DNA from 3 places in the Comamonas sp. Tr-654 genome. Region 1 is predicted to be linked to each of the others. Evidence: riboswitches for the same ligand, from Rfam matches in the RefSeq annotation. Region 1 holds a riboswitch; each other region holds the start of a gene.
The links. Region 1 has a riboswitch for glycine ahead of F3J24_RS05245 (trimeric intracellular cation channel family protein). Riboswitches for the same ligand answer to the same signal wherever they lie in the genome.
Positions count from the first base shown of each region.

Region 2: another riboswitch for glycine. It lies ahead of gcvT (glycine cleavage system aminomethyltransferase GcvT); the one in region 1 lies ahead of F3J24_RS05245 (trimeric intracellular cation channel family protein).
Region 3: another riboswitch for glycine. It lies ahead of F3J24_RS10915 (D-amino acid dehydrogenase); the one in region 1 lies ahead of F3J24_RS05245 (trimeric intracellular cation channel family protein).

Region 1 is NZ_VWWQ01000001.1:1,137,715-1,141,731, reverse strand. Features, by position in the region: gene mnmC (FAD-dependent 5-carboxymethylaminomethyl-2-thiouridine(34) oxidoreductase MnmC) at 1-419, opposite strand, end outside; gene F3J24_RS05245 (trimeric intracellular cation channel family protein) at 579-1,244, opposite strand; glycine riboswitch at 1,297-1,416, opposite strand; glycine riboswitch at 1,430-1,522, opposite strand; gene F3J24_RS05240 (oxidative damage protection protein) at 1,723-1,998, opposite strand; gene F3J24_RS05235 (sulfate ABC transporter substrate-binding protein) at 2,142-3,173, shown strand; gene ssuE (NADPH-dependent FMN reductase) at 3,242-3,838, shown strand.
Region 2 is NZ_VWWQ01000001.1:139,367-143,383, reverse strand. Features, by position in the region: gene F3J24_RS00580 (hypothetical protein) at 1-103, opposite strand, end outside; gene F3J24_RS00575 (MBL fold metallo-hydrolase) at 254-1,336, shown strand; gene F3J24_RS00570 (energy transducer TonB) at 1,350-1,949, shown strand; glycine riboswitch at 2,038-2,146, shown strand; glycine riboswitch at 2,166-2,279, shown strand; gene gcvT (glycine cleavage system aminomethyltransferase GcvT) at 2,344-3,480, shown strand; gene gcvH (glycine cleavage system protein GcvH) at 3,603-3,977, shown strand.
Region 3 is NZ_VWWQ01000003.1:270,032-274,048, forward strand. Features, by position in the region: gene F3J24_RS10910 (amino acid permease) at 1-1,424, opposite strand, end outside; glycine riboswitch at 1,955-2,054, shown strand; gene F3J24_RS10915 (D-amino acid dehydrogenase) at 2,226-3,494, shown strand; gene F3J24_RS10920 (DMT family transporter) at 3,653-4,017, opposite strand, start outside.

The DNA.
Region 1 (4,017 bases):
ATGGTCTTGGCGTCGCCTATATAGAGCGTTAGCAGCAATTGGCCATCGTCGAACGAGAGCCGGTGCACGCCGGGCAGCAGCCCCCACCATTGCGCGGCCAGTTGCTCGCCAAGCGGACGCAGTGTCTCGTCGGCGGGCAAGGACTTGAGCAGATCCTCGCGCGAGACCGGGTGGGCTTCCACCGAGACAAAATGCAGCATGCGCGGGCGTCGCGGGTCGGCTTTCCACGCCGCCCAGGTGACGAGAAAGTTCAGGCCCAGGCCGAAGCCGGTTTCCAGAATGCGCCACTGGGCCGCATCAGCCCAGGCCGCAGGCAGACCGCAGCCGCCGAGAAAGACCTGGCGGGCCTGGTCAAGGCCGCCCAGCTCGCTGTGATAGCGGTCGCCAAATCGGGTGTTGTAGGGGGTGCCATCCGGCATCCATGTGATGGGTTCAGACATGGCAGGAGAAAAGCGCCAACGGATATGGCGTGGAAAACTGGCGCAGCTGGAAGGAAAAAAGGGCTGCAATCAGCCGCCCGGGCAGTCCCGCCGTCGAAGGCAGCTGGGGCCGCTCCAGAGCGCCCCGGAAGCCTGATCTTATTCCCAGCGCTGCTGGTAGGAGAAAACGGGCAGGCGCCATTTGAAACGAATGGCTGCCAGACGGAAGGCCAGGCCGCCTGCAAAACAGACAAGGGTGCTGATATTGGAGCTTACCTCCAGATAGCGCAGGCCCAGGAACATCAGGCATACGGACAGCGACACGCTGGCATACAGCTCGCGGCGGAACACCACGGGGACCTGGTTGCAGAGCACGTCACGCAAAATGCCGCCGCTGATGCCGGTAATCATGCCGGCCATGATGATGACGATGGTCGGGTAGCCCAGTTCCAGTGCCGTATTGCAGCCGATCAGTGAAAAGGCGATCAGGCCCATGGCATCCAGCAGCAGAAACACCTGCTTGAGGCGGTGCATATGGCGCGCTATCACCGTGGTCAGCAGACCGAAGCTGATGACCAGATACACATATTCGGGATGCTGGGTCCAGCCTATGGGATAGTGGCCCAGCACCATGTCGCGGATGGTGCCGCCGCCCAGTGCGGTGACGAAGGCGATGACCACGACGCCAAAGATGTCCATATTGCGCCGGCCTGCAGCGAGGGCGCCGGACATGGCTTCGGCGGTAATGGCCACCAGATAGATGACCAGCATGACGGTGAAGTTGGAGGCCTGGAACGAGTCCAGCAAAGAGATGGAGGGAAGCATGAAGGCACTTGAAAATAGACCAGCCACTCGCATCAGCGGGAGTGTCCGGCTTGCCTCTCCCGCTGTCCTTTTACCTGAGAGTTGCACATGGGCACCTTCGCGGCGTACATGCTTGCCCCTTCGGTGAGCCCTGCAGACTTGTGGTTGCGGGCTGCTCTCCAGTTGGCGATATCCGGGTCCTGTCAGACCCACCCGCGGTACTTATTGCCTGAGCGATTATGGGAGTTTGCGCCTTCGGCGGGAACCGTTGACAGGTTCCGCTCTCCCGCGGGATGGGCGCGATTCTAGCCAGTTCCAGAGACCGTATTCGGGTTAGTACCTGTATCAATTGGGTTTGAGCAGTGTTGCGACTGCCGGCCTCGGGCACCCCTGGGCTGCCTGGGCGCGCCCTTGGTCTCACCGGTCGGTTGTTCGGCAGCCCGCAAGAAAAAAGCCCCGAGGCCTTGGCCAGGGGGCTTGGTGTCCAGGTCTGCCGGAATTACTCGGCGCTGGGAGGCACGTAGCCTGCTGCGGCATCTGCGCCGCCGCCAAAGAAATGGTTTTCCATCTGACGGGCCAGGTACTGGCGAGCACGGGCATCGGCCAAGTTCAGGCGGTTTTCATTGATCAGCATGGTCTGGTGCTTGAGCCAGTCGGCCCAGGCCTGCTTGCTCACGCTTTCATAGATGCGCTTGCCCAGTTCGCCGGGGGCAGGAGGGAAATCCAGGCCTTCAGCGTCTTGACCAAGCTTGATGCAGTGAACGGTACGTGCCATGTGTAGGGTCCTCTTGGTTGATCTCAGATGTTTGGGTAATAACAAACTGAAATCTTAGTAGTTTGAGTTTTAAGAATGCAGCTCAAGAATGCGCAGCAACGGGGCAGAAGCCCGTTATCCATTCACTCGAAGAACACAGTCCAATGAAAAATCGTCGCAACTTTATCAAGTTTCCTCTGGCTGCCGGTCTGATTGCTGGCTTGACCCTCTCGGCTCTGCCCACATTGCCCGCTTTTGCGCAAACTGGCGTGCAACTGCTCAACGTCTCCTACGACCCGACACGCGAGCTCTATGTGAACTACAACCAGGCATTCGCCAAGCACTGGAAGGCCACGCAGAACCAGGATGTGACCATCAAGCAGTCACATGGCGGCTCGGGCAAGCAGGCACGCTCCATCATCGACGGCATCGAAGCCGATGTGGCCACGCTGGCCCTGGCCGGCGATATCGACGCCCTGGTCAAGAACGGCAATGTCAAGGCCGATTGGCAAAAGCGCCTGCCGCACAACAGTGCTCCCTATAGCTCCACCATCGTGTTCCTGGTCAAAAAGGGCAATCCCAAGGGAATCAAGGACTGGGACGATCTGGTCAAGCCCGGCATCCAGGTGATCACGCCCAACCCCAAGACCTCGGGTGGTGCACGCTGGAACTATCTGGCGGCCTGGGAATTTGCCAAGCGCAAATACGGCGGCGACGCACAGGCCAAGGACTTCATCACCAAGCTCTACAAGAACGTGCCCGTGCTGGACACCGGCGCGCGCGGCTCCACCGTGACCTTTGTGCAGCGCGGTCTGGGCGATGTGCTGCTGGCCTGGGAGAACGAGGCCTATCTGGCGCTCAAGGAGTTCGGTCCCGAGAAGTTCCAGATCGTCGCGCCTTCGCTTTCCATCCTGGCTGAGCCTTCGGTGGCCGTGGTCGACAAGGTGGTCGATAAAAAGGGTACGCGCACCGTGGCCGAGGCCTATCTGAAGTATCTGTACTCCGAGGAGGCACAGCGCATCGCTGGCAAGAACTTCTACCGTCCGACCGATGCCAAGGTGGCTGCCGAGTTCGCGAGCCAGTTCCCCAAGCTGGAGCTGTTCACCATCGACAAGGCTTTTGGCGGCTGGGCAGCGGCAGACAAGGCCCACTTTGCCGACGGCGGCAGCTTCGACCAGATCTACACCAAGAAATAAGTGAAACGCGAGACGGGGGCGCGATCAGTGCTCCTGTCTTTGCAATAACAAAAAGATAGAGCCAAGCCATGTCGATTTTGCTGATTGCCGGTAGTCCCTCGCAGCCTTCGCGCTCCAGTGCCCTGCTCAATGCCGTGGCTGCGCGTCTCCAGGACCAGGGCCTGAGCACCGAACCCGTGCTGCAGCTCAACCAGCTGGACCCCGCAGCCCTGCTGCATGCCCGCTTCGATCATGCCGAGATTCGCGCTGTGACCGAGCGCGTGGCCCGAGCCGATGCGGTGGTGGTGGCCACCCCCGTCTACAAGGCCGCCTATAGCGGTCTGCTCAAGGTCTTTCTCGATGTGCTGCCGCAGACGGCGCTCAAGGGCAAGCTGGTCCTGCCCCTGGCCACGGGGGGCAGCCCCCACCATATGCTGGCGCTGGACTACGCACTGCGCCCGGTGCTGCAGTCGCTGGGTGCGCGTCACATCTTGCCGGGTATCTATGCCACCGACCAGGGCGTGCCGCTGCTGCCCGAAGGCGGTTACGGCCTGGCTCCCGAGATTGCCGAACGCGTCGAGGATGCCGCCCAGCTGCTGGCCACCGATCTGCGCCGCAGTGCCCAATGGGCTGCTGCCAACGACTTTGAAAGCATCGCGTTTGCCGACGTGCGATGTAGCGTTTGAATTAGCGCCCCCTGAGCCGCTTCGCGGCTTCCCCCGAGGGGGACGACAGCCTCGCGGCGGGGCAGCCCTTGCTTGCTGTCCCTTGATGGGGCGGTGCCCATTTCTCCATGTCTCTGTTTTTGATAGCAGTCCCCGCACTGCGAAGGCCGAGCTGCGCCTGAAATCAGGCCCAAGAAATG
Region 2 (4,017 bases), 1.0 Mb from region 1:
TCTGCTCTTCGTCGGCATAGGCCTTGCCCAGGGTATAGCGCAGCAGCGCACCGTCCTTGCCGGCCGCCAGCATGCTCTCCAGATTGTGAACCATGGGATTCATGTGTATTTGCTCCTCAGACAGCGAGTGTCGCATTCGCCCCATCGGATCATTGAAATGGCCGCCCCGGCGATACGGCTTCTTGCAAATCGGCTCTTGCAGCGCGGCAAACCGTCCCAAACTGCGGCCAATGTCTTACTAAGGCGCCCGATCTTGTTTAGCAAACCAAGCTTCTCCACTCCCATCGCCGACTACGAAGACTCGCCTCAGTACTCGGGCGGGCGCTTTCGCAACACACATCCACGTCCGGCCGACGGTCCCAAGCCCGATGCAGGGACGCTCTGGAAGTTCTTCTTCAACAAGCCGGCCGATTCCGAGCCGGGCAAGGCGCTGCCCGTTCTGCCGCTTAGCACGGCCGAGCTGAACCTCGCGCCCGAGCGCAGCCTCTATCGCCTGGGCCATTCGACCTTGCTGATGAAGCTGCGCGGCGGCTGGTGGCTGACGGACCCTGTGTTTTCCGAGCGTGCCTCCCCACTGTCCTTTGCCGGCCCCAAGCGCTTTCATGCCCCGCCGATTGCCCTTGACGAGCTGCCTGCCTTGCGCGGCGTGCTGCTCTCGCATGACCACTACGATCACCTGGACCGCGCCACCATTCGCGTGCTCGCGCCCAAGGTAGGCGTTTTTCTCTGCCCTTTGGGAGTGGGAGACAGACTGGCAGCGTGGGGCGTGCCGGCCGACAAGATCGTGCAGCATGACTGGTGGCAAAGCAGCGAGGTCGACGGCCTGCGTTTCACGGCCACGCCCGCCCAGCATTTCTCGGGACGCAGCCTGCGCGACGGCAACCGCACACTATGGGCTTCCTGGACCATAGAAGACCGCCAGGCCGACAGGCCGCTGCGCGTCTTCTTTAGCGGCGACGGCGGCTACTTCGACGGTTTTGCCGAAATCGGCAGGCGCTTCGGCCCCTTCGATGTCACGCTGATGGAAACCGGCGCGTACGACGCCCACTGGCCCTATGTCCATATGCACCCTGCACAGACCGTGCAGGCTCACCGGGATCTCGGCGGCCAATGGCTGCTGCCCATACACAACGGCACTTTCAACCTGGCCATGCATGCCTGGTGGGACCCGTTCGAGCAGATCCTGAGCCTGGGCAGACAGCACGGCATAGAGATCGCCACCCCCATGATGGGCGAGCGCCTGGACCTGGGCGCTCCGCATGCGGGTTCGGCCTGGTGGCGTGCCTGCGCCGAGGCCGGCCGCAAGGAACTGGATCTGCGCCCGGCACAACCCTGAAGGTGCGGCCCGCATGGCCGACAATGGCCTCATGGACATTTCGCGCACCTCATACCTTGCCGCCGCCTGCGCCACTGCTCTGACCACCTTGCTGCTCGGGGCATGCTCCCATCTCTCCGATGGCAGCCGGCTCAAGCCGGATCCGGCTGCCGACACACCGGCTATCGTCTCTGCGCAACCTGCGCTGGTGCCTGCTCCGGCTTCGCCCCTGGATGCGCAGTCCAAGCCACCACGGAGCACGGAATGGCCTGCCTGGATCAATGCAGATTGCACGCCCCCTGCCCAGCTCGACCAGCAACCCAGGCCACGCCGCCACACCACGCCTTTCATCAGCGCTCACTGGTTCCCGAACGGGCTGGAGACCACGGTGGTCTTCCGTCTGGAAGTCACGGCCCAAGGTCAGCTCGGCCGTGTGGCCTATCAGCCCGCCGATGCCGATCCACGCATTGTGAAGTCCATACTGCAGTCGCTCAAACGCTGGCAATTCAAGCCCGGTATGCGCCAGGGCCAGCCCGTGACGTCCTGCTTCGAGCAGCCCTACGAGCTGGTGTTTCCGCGTGTGCAGGAGATCGATCCCGAGCCCAAGCCGGCCTTGAACACCGGCCCGCAGTGAGGACGCAAGCACGGCGCGGACGATGCATGCTCGAAAACCCCAAAATCCATACGATTCGGTGGTGCAAGCCCCTTGCCCACCGCTAGAATCGCCAGCGTCAGGAGAGAGTGCCTGCAGCTGAAGCTGCCTTGCACCGCCGAAGGCGCAGACCCCCACCCGGAGTCAAAACGCTCAGGCAAAAGGACTGACAAGCGCTGCCAGGTGTGCAAGCCTGCAGCGTCCCTTGCTGGAGAGAGATGCAGGCCGTGCGCCGGCATCCACCGAAGGAGCAAGCTGCCCGATGCAATGCGGGCAGTGAATCTCTCAGGTAAAGCGGACAGCAGGGCAAGCCCGCCACGCATGGCCCAGCCATGCATGGCCACTCATTTTGGTTTGACCACCGGAGCGCTTGCCTGTGACTGCTGCTGACACCTCTTCCGATCTGCGTTCCACACCGCTGTTTGCCCTGCACCAGAAACTGGGTGCCCGCATGGTGCCGTTTGCCGGCTACGCCATGCCCGTGCAATACCCTCAAGGCCTGATGGCCGAGCACCTGCACACCCGCAAGGCCGCCGGCCTGTTCGATGTCTCGCACATGGGCCAATTGCTGCTGCGCGGCCCCGATGCCGCAGCCGCGCTCGAATCGCTGATGCCCGTCGATGTCATGGACCTGGGCCTGCACAAACAGCGCTACGGCCTGCTGCTCAATGAGCAAGGCGGCATTCTGGACGACCTGATGTTCGTCAACCGTGGCGAAGATCTGTTCCTCATCGTCAACGGCGCCTGCAAAGAGGCCGATATCGCCCATATCCAGAGCCGCATTGCCAATCGCTGCGAGGTCATCCCCCTGCCCGATCGCGCCCTGCTGGCCCTGCAAGGCCCGCAAGCCGCCACAGCCCTCGCGCGTCTGATTCCCGGTGTGACATCTCTGGTCTTCATGACCGGCAACCACTTCGACTGGCAAGGCCATGCGCTCTACATCACGCGCAGCGGCTATACGGGCGAAGACGGTTTCGAAATCTCCCTGCCCGGCGAAGCGGCAACAGCCTTTGCCGAGGCGCTGCTGGCCCAGCCCGAGGTGGCACCCATCGGTCTGGGCGCGCGCAACTCGCTGCGCCTTGAAGCCGGACTTTGCCTGTACGGCAACGACATCGACACCAGCACCACGCCCGTCGAAGCTGCGCTGAACTGGGCCATGCAGAAGGTGCGCCGCAGCGGCGGCGAGCGCGAGGGCGGCTTTCCGGGTGCGGCCATCGTGCTGGAGCAATTGCAGAACCCGCAGTCGCTGCGCCGCAAGCGCGTGGGCCTGATCGCGCTGGAGCGCATTCCCGTGCGCGAGCCTGCCGTGCTGGAAAACATGGACGGGCAGCATATCGGCCACATCACCAGCGGCCTGCTCAGCCCCACGCTCAACCAGCCCGTGGCGCTGGCCTATGTCGAGCCCGACTACGCCGCCATCGATACGGAAATCTTCGCCATGGTGCGCGGCAAGCCCGTGCCCATGAGGGTGGTCGCCACGCCCTTCGTTCCCACCCGCTATCACCGCGGCTAGGTCTGCCGCCGCGGATGAGACGGGCCAGTTTGCCAAACAGCGGCCAGAACACCGCTAAAGTGCGAGCTGGACCTTTCTCAAACAACACCCGATTCCCCTGAATCCCCCATCTGGAGCTTTTCATGAGCATCAAGTATTCCAAAGAACACGAGTGGATCAACGCCGCTGACACCAATGCCGCCATCGTCGGCATCACCGTACACGCACAGGATGCGCTGGGCGATGTGGTGTTTGTGGACCTGCCCGCCGTGGGCTCCACCTTCAAGGCCGGCGATGTCGCGGGCGTGGTCGAGTCCGTCAAGGCCGCCGCCGATGTCTACATGCCCGTGACCGGCGAGATCGTCGAAGTCAACGAAGCCCTGCGCGATGACCCCTCCCTGGCCAACAGCGATCCGCTGGCCGCAGGCTGGTTCTTCAAGGTCAAGATGAGCAATGTGGGCGAGCTCGAAGCTCTGATGGAAGAGACCGCCTACAACGACTTCGCCAAGGACAACTAAGCGTATCAACGGCCCTCGCTTTGCGAAGGCCGTTTTTGCA
Region 3 (4,017 bases), on a different contig from region 1:
AGCCAGAACAGCAGGAACAGCGGAATGCCCAGATAGGTCGAGACCACGCCGCCCCAATCGATGCGATCTTCCAGGAAGGCCTGGTAGTTCTGGCCCAGCGTCACCACCAGACACAGCACAAAGGCAAAGATGGGGCCGAAGGGGAAGGCACCGGCCTTGTAGGGCAGCAGACCCACATCATGACCATGCATGACATAGCCGCGACGGAAGCGGTAGTGGCTGACGGCAATGCCCAGCCAGACGATGAACTCCGTCATGCCGGCCAGGTTCAGCAGCCAGATATAGACGGCCTGCGGGCTGTAGAGCGAGGAAAACAGGCACAGGCTGGCGACCAGCGTGCTGCCGATCAAGGCCACCAGCGGCACGCCGTTCTGGGTCAGCCGGGAGAAGATGCGCGGCGCATTGCCCTCGGTCGCCATGTTGTAGAGCATGCGCGTGGCCGCATACATGCCCGAGTTGCCGGCCGACAGCACCGAGGTCAGGATCACCGCATTCATCACCGTGGCCGCCGAAAGCAGACCCGCGTGCTGGAACACCAGCGTGAACGGGCTCACGGCGATATCGGCCACATCGGTGCGCAGCAGCTGCGGATCGGTATAGGGAATCAGAAAGCCGATGACGACAATCGCCAGCACATAGAACAGCAGGATGCGCCAGAACACCTGACGGATAGCACGCGGCACGTTTTCGCGCGGATTCTCGGATTCGCCCGCCGCCACGCCCACCAGCTCCGTGCCCTGGAAGGAATAGGCCACGATCATGGCCACGCCCACAAAGGTCGCGAAATTGCCGACGAATGGCGCATCGCCCGTGGTCCAGTTCTCGAAACCGGGCACATGGCCGTTGCTGATGATGCCGAACAGAATCAGCACGCCGGTGATCAGAAAGGCCACCACGGCCAGCACCTTGATCAGCGCGAACCAGTACTCGGCCTCGGCAAAGCCCCGCGCGGAAAACGCGTTCAGCCCCACCATCAGCAGCAGGAACAGGCCGCTCCAGAGGATGCCCGGCACATTGGGAAACCAGTAGGCCATGACCAGCTGCGAGGCCACCAGATCCACCGCCACCACCACGGCCCAGCTGAACCAGAAGTTCCAGCCCAGCGCAAAGCCGAAGCCGCGATCCACATAGCGCGAGGCATAGGTCGAGAAGGAACCGGCCACCGGCATGAAGGCGGCCAGCTCGCCCAGGCTGGTCATGATGTAGTAGACCATGATGCCGATGAGCAGATAGGTGAGCACGGCACCGCCCGGGCCGATCTGGGCGATGGCCGAGCCGGAGGCCACAAACAGGCCCGTGCCGATGGCGCCGCCAATGGCGATCATGCTCAGGTGGCGCTGCTTGAGCACCCGGTGCAAGCGGGGCTGGTTATCGTCACCATCGCCAGTCGGCGCGAGCTGCTGGCTTGAGTTGGGTTGGGACATAAATGTCTTGTTGTAATGGTTTGCGCCCATCCGGACAAAACACCCAACCATCCCGCAGGCGCTGCGACAGGCAACGCAAAAAGGCGACCATGACGGTCGCGGGCAACAAGGACAAAGGAACGAAGCCATGACAGCAGAACGCCATGGCGGATAGGCCAGTTGCATCCTGAATCGGCAGCCACCCCGGTCGGGCGCTTCAATGGCAAAGCGGTGATATCGCCGGGCCCATTGACAGGCAAAGACGATATTTTGCCCAAATCCACCGCCGACCATGGCCCGTCATGTCAATGCAGGGGTTGGCTCTGGGGCTGCTCAGCGGCACTTGACAGCGCCTGATGCTATGAATTCGGAAGCTTCTTGCGCATGAACACATTCACTTTCCTTATAAAAACACAAGAAAGTCATTAAAAACAAGCGCTAGCTGCTATCAAATAAAAGAAGCGCAGCACGGCCTGCCCCGGCGCAGAAGTCTAGAAAACCCGTATATCCAGGCGCCGCCATTCTTCCTACATTCGCCACAGGCTCTCAGCCCGGTGATGCCGAGAGAGACTGCAGCGCAAACTTGTCGCATGCAGCGCCGAAGGAGCAACCGCCCCGGAAACTCTCAGGCCAAAGGATCGGCATCGCTTTCACACACTCTGAAGAATGTCCGGACGTCATCGTCCGCCGGGCATACCGAAGGAGCAAGCGAGCAGCACCGCAAGGCCCTGCCTCGTGAATCTCTCAGGTCCAGAACAGAGGGGGCGTCCGCTGCGCATGTTGCGCACGGGCTCCACCCTTGACGAGTCTGGAACCTGAATCATGAAGACAATCGCCGTCATCGGCGGTGGCATCACTGGCGTGACCACCGCCTACGCCCTCGCACGCCGCGGATTTTCCGTCACCCTGTTCGAGAAGCAGCGCTATGCGGCCATGGAGACCTCGTTCGCCAATGGCGGCCAGCTCTCGGCCTCGAATGCCGAGGTCTGGACCCACTGGTCCACCATCGTCAAAGGCCTCAAGTGGATGCTCAAGAGCGATGCTCCGCTGCTGCTCAACCCCAAGCCCAGCTGGCACAAGATTTCCTGGTTCTGCCAGTTTCTCGCTGCCATCCCCCACTACCAGAAAAACACCGTGGAGACCGCCAGGCTGGCGATTGCGGCACGCGAGCACCTGTTCGAATGGGCGGCCGCCGAAGGCATTGACTTCGATCTGAAGCAAAAAGGCATCCTGCATATCTACCGCGACCGCGCCGGCTTCGAACATGCGGGCAAGGTCTCGCAACTGCTCGCCCTGGGCGGGCTGGAGCGCCGCGCCGTCACGCCCGATGAAATGAAGGCCATCGAGCCGACACTGTCAGGAACCTTCTATGGCGGCTACTTCACCGAGAGCGACTCCACCGGCGACATCCACAAGTTCACCAGCGGCCTTGCCGCCGCCTGCGAGCGACTGGGCGTGCAATGCCGCTACGGCCAGGAAATCGTGTCGGTGAACAGCAACGGCAAACAGGCCAGCGTGACCGTGCGCCAGGGTCTGGAGGCCGAGACCTCGACTTTCGACGCCATGGTGGTCTGCGCGGGCACGGCCAGCCGCGCGCTGGCCGCTCAGCTCGGCGACAGCGTCAACATCTATCCGGTCAAGGGCTATTCCATCACGGTCAATCTGCCGGACGAAGCCAGCCGCGCCGCAGCTCCCGTCGTGAGCCTGCTGGACGACGAGACCAAGCTGGTCACCAGCCGCCTCGGCGAAGAGCGCTTTCGCGTGGCCGGCACGGCGGAGTTCAACGGCTACAACAAGGACATCCGCGCCGACCGCATCCGCCCTCTCATCGAATGGGTTCAGCAGTGCTTCCCGGGCGTCAGCACGCGCAGCGTGGTGCCCTGGGCGGGCCTGCGTCCCATGATGCCGGACATGCTGCCGCGCGTGGGTCCTGGCAACAAGCCCTGCGTTTTCTACAACACCGGCCACGGCCATCTGGGCTGGACCTTGTCGGCCGTCACCGCCGACATGGTCGGCGACCTCGTGCTGCAGTCCCTGGGCAGCGCCAGCAGGCAGTCACGTCCGGCCACGCTGACCACCGCCAGCGCCTGATAGCGGTTCAGGGCACTGCACCAACAAGCCAGGCACGGCATCGCGCATCGTCGCTGCAGAGAGCTATTTTTCAGGAGCTAATTGCGCCTTTTCATGCTTCATTTCAATGACTTTTCACCTTGAAAATGAACATTGGAAAGCGCAAGCAGCTCTTGAAATCAGAGCTGCAGACAGATCAGCACCAGTCCCAGCATCATCAGCGCCATGCCCAGCTTTTCGGTCAGCGACAGCTTCTCGCTGAACACCTTGCGCGAGACGATATAGCTGAACACCACCTCCACCATGCCCAGGGTGCGCACGGCAGCGGCCCCCTGCATGGCATAGGCGGTGAACCAGGCCAGCGAGGCCGCAGCGCCCATGCTGCCGGCCAGCAGCGAGATGCGCCAGGCCTTGAAGATGGGGCGCAGGCCTTGCTCATGGGTTCTGGCTATCCAGGCGCTCATGACGACGGACTGCATGGTCTGCGCGATCAGCACGCCCCAGGCCCCGGACAGCCAGGGCGAGCTCACGCCCAGCGTTGCGA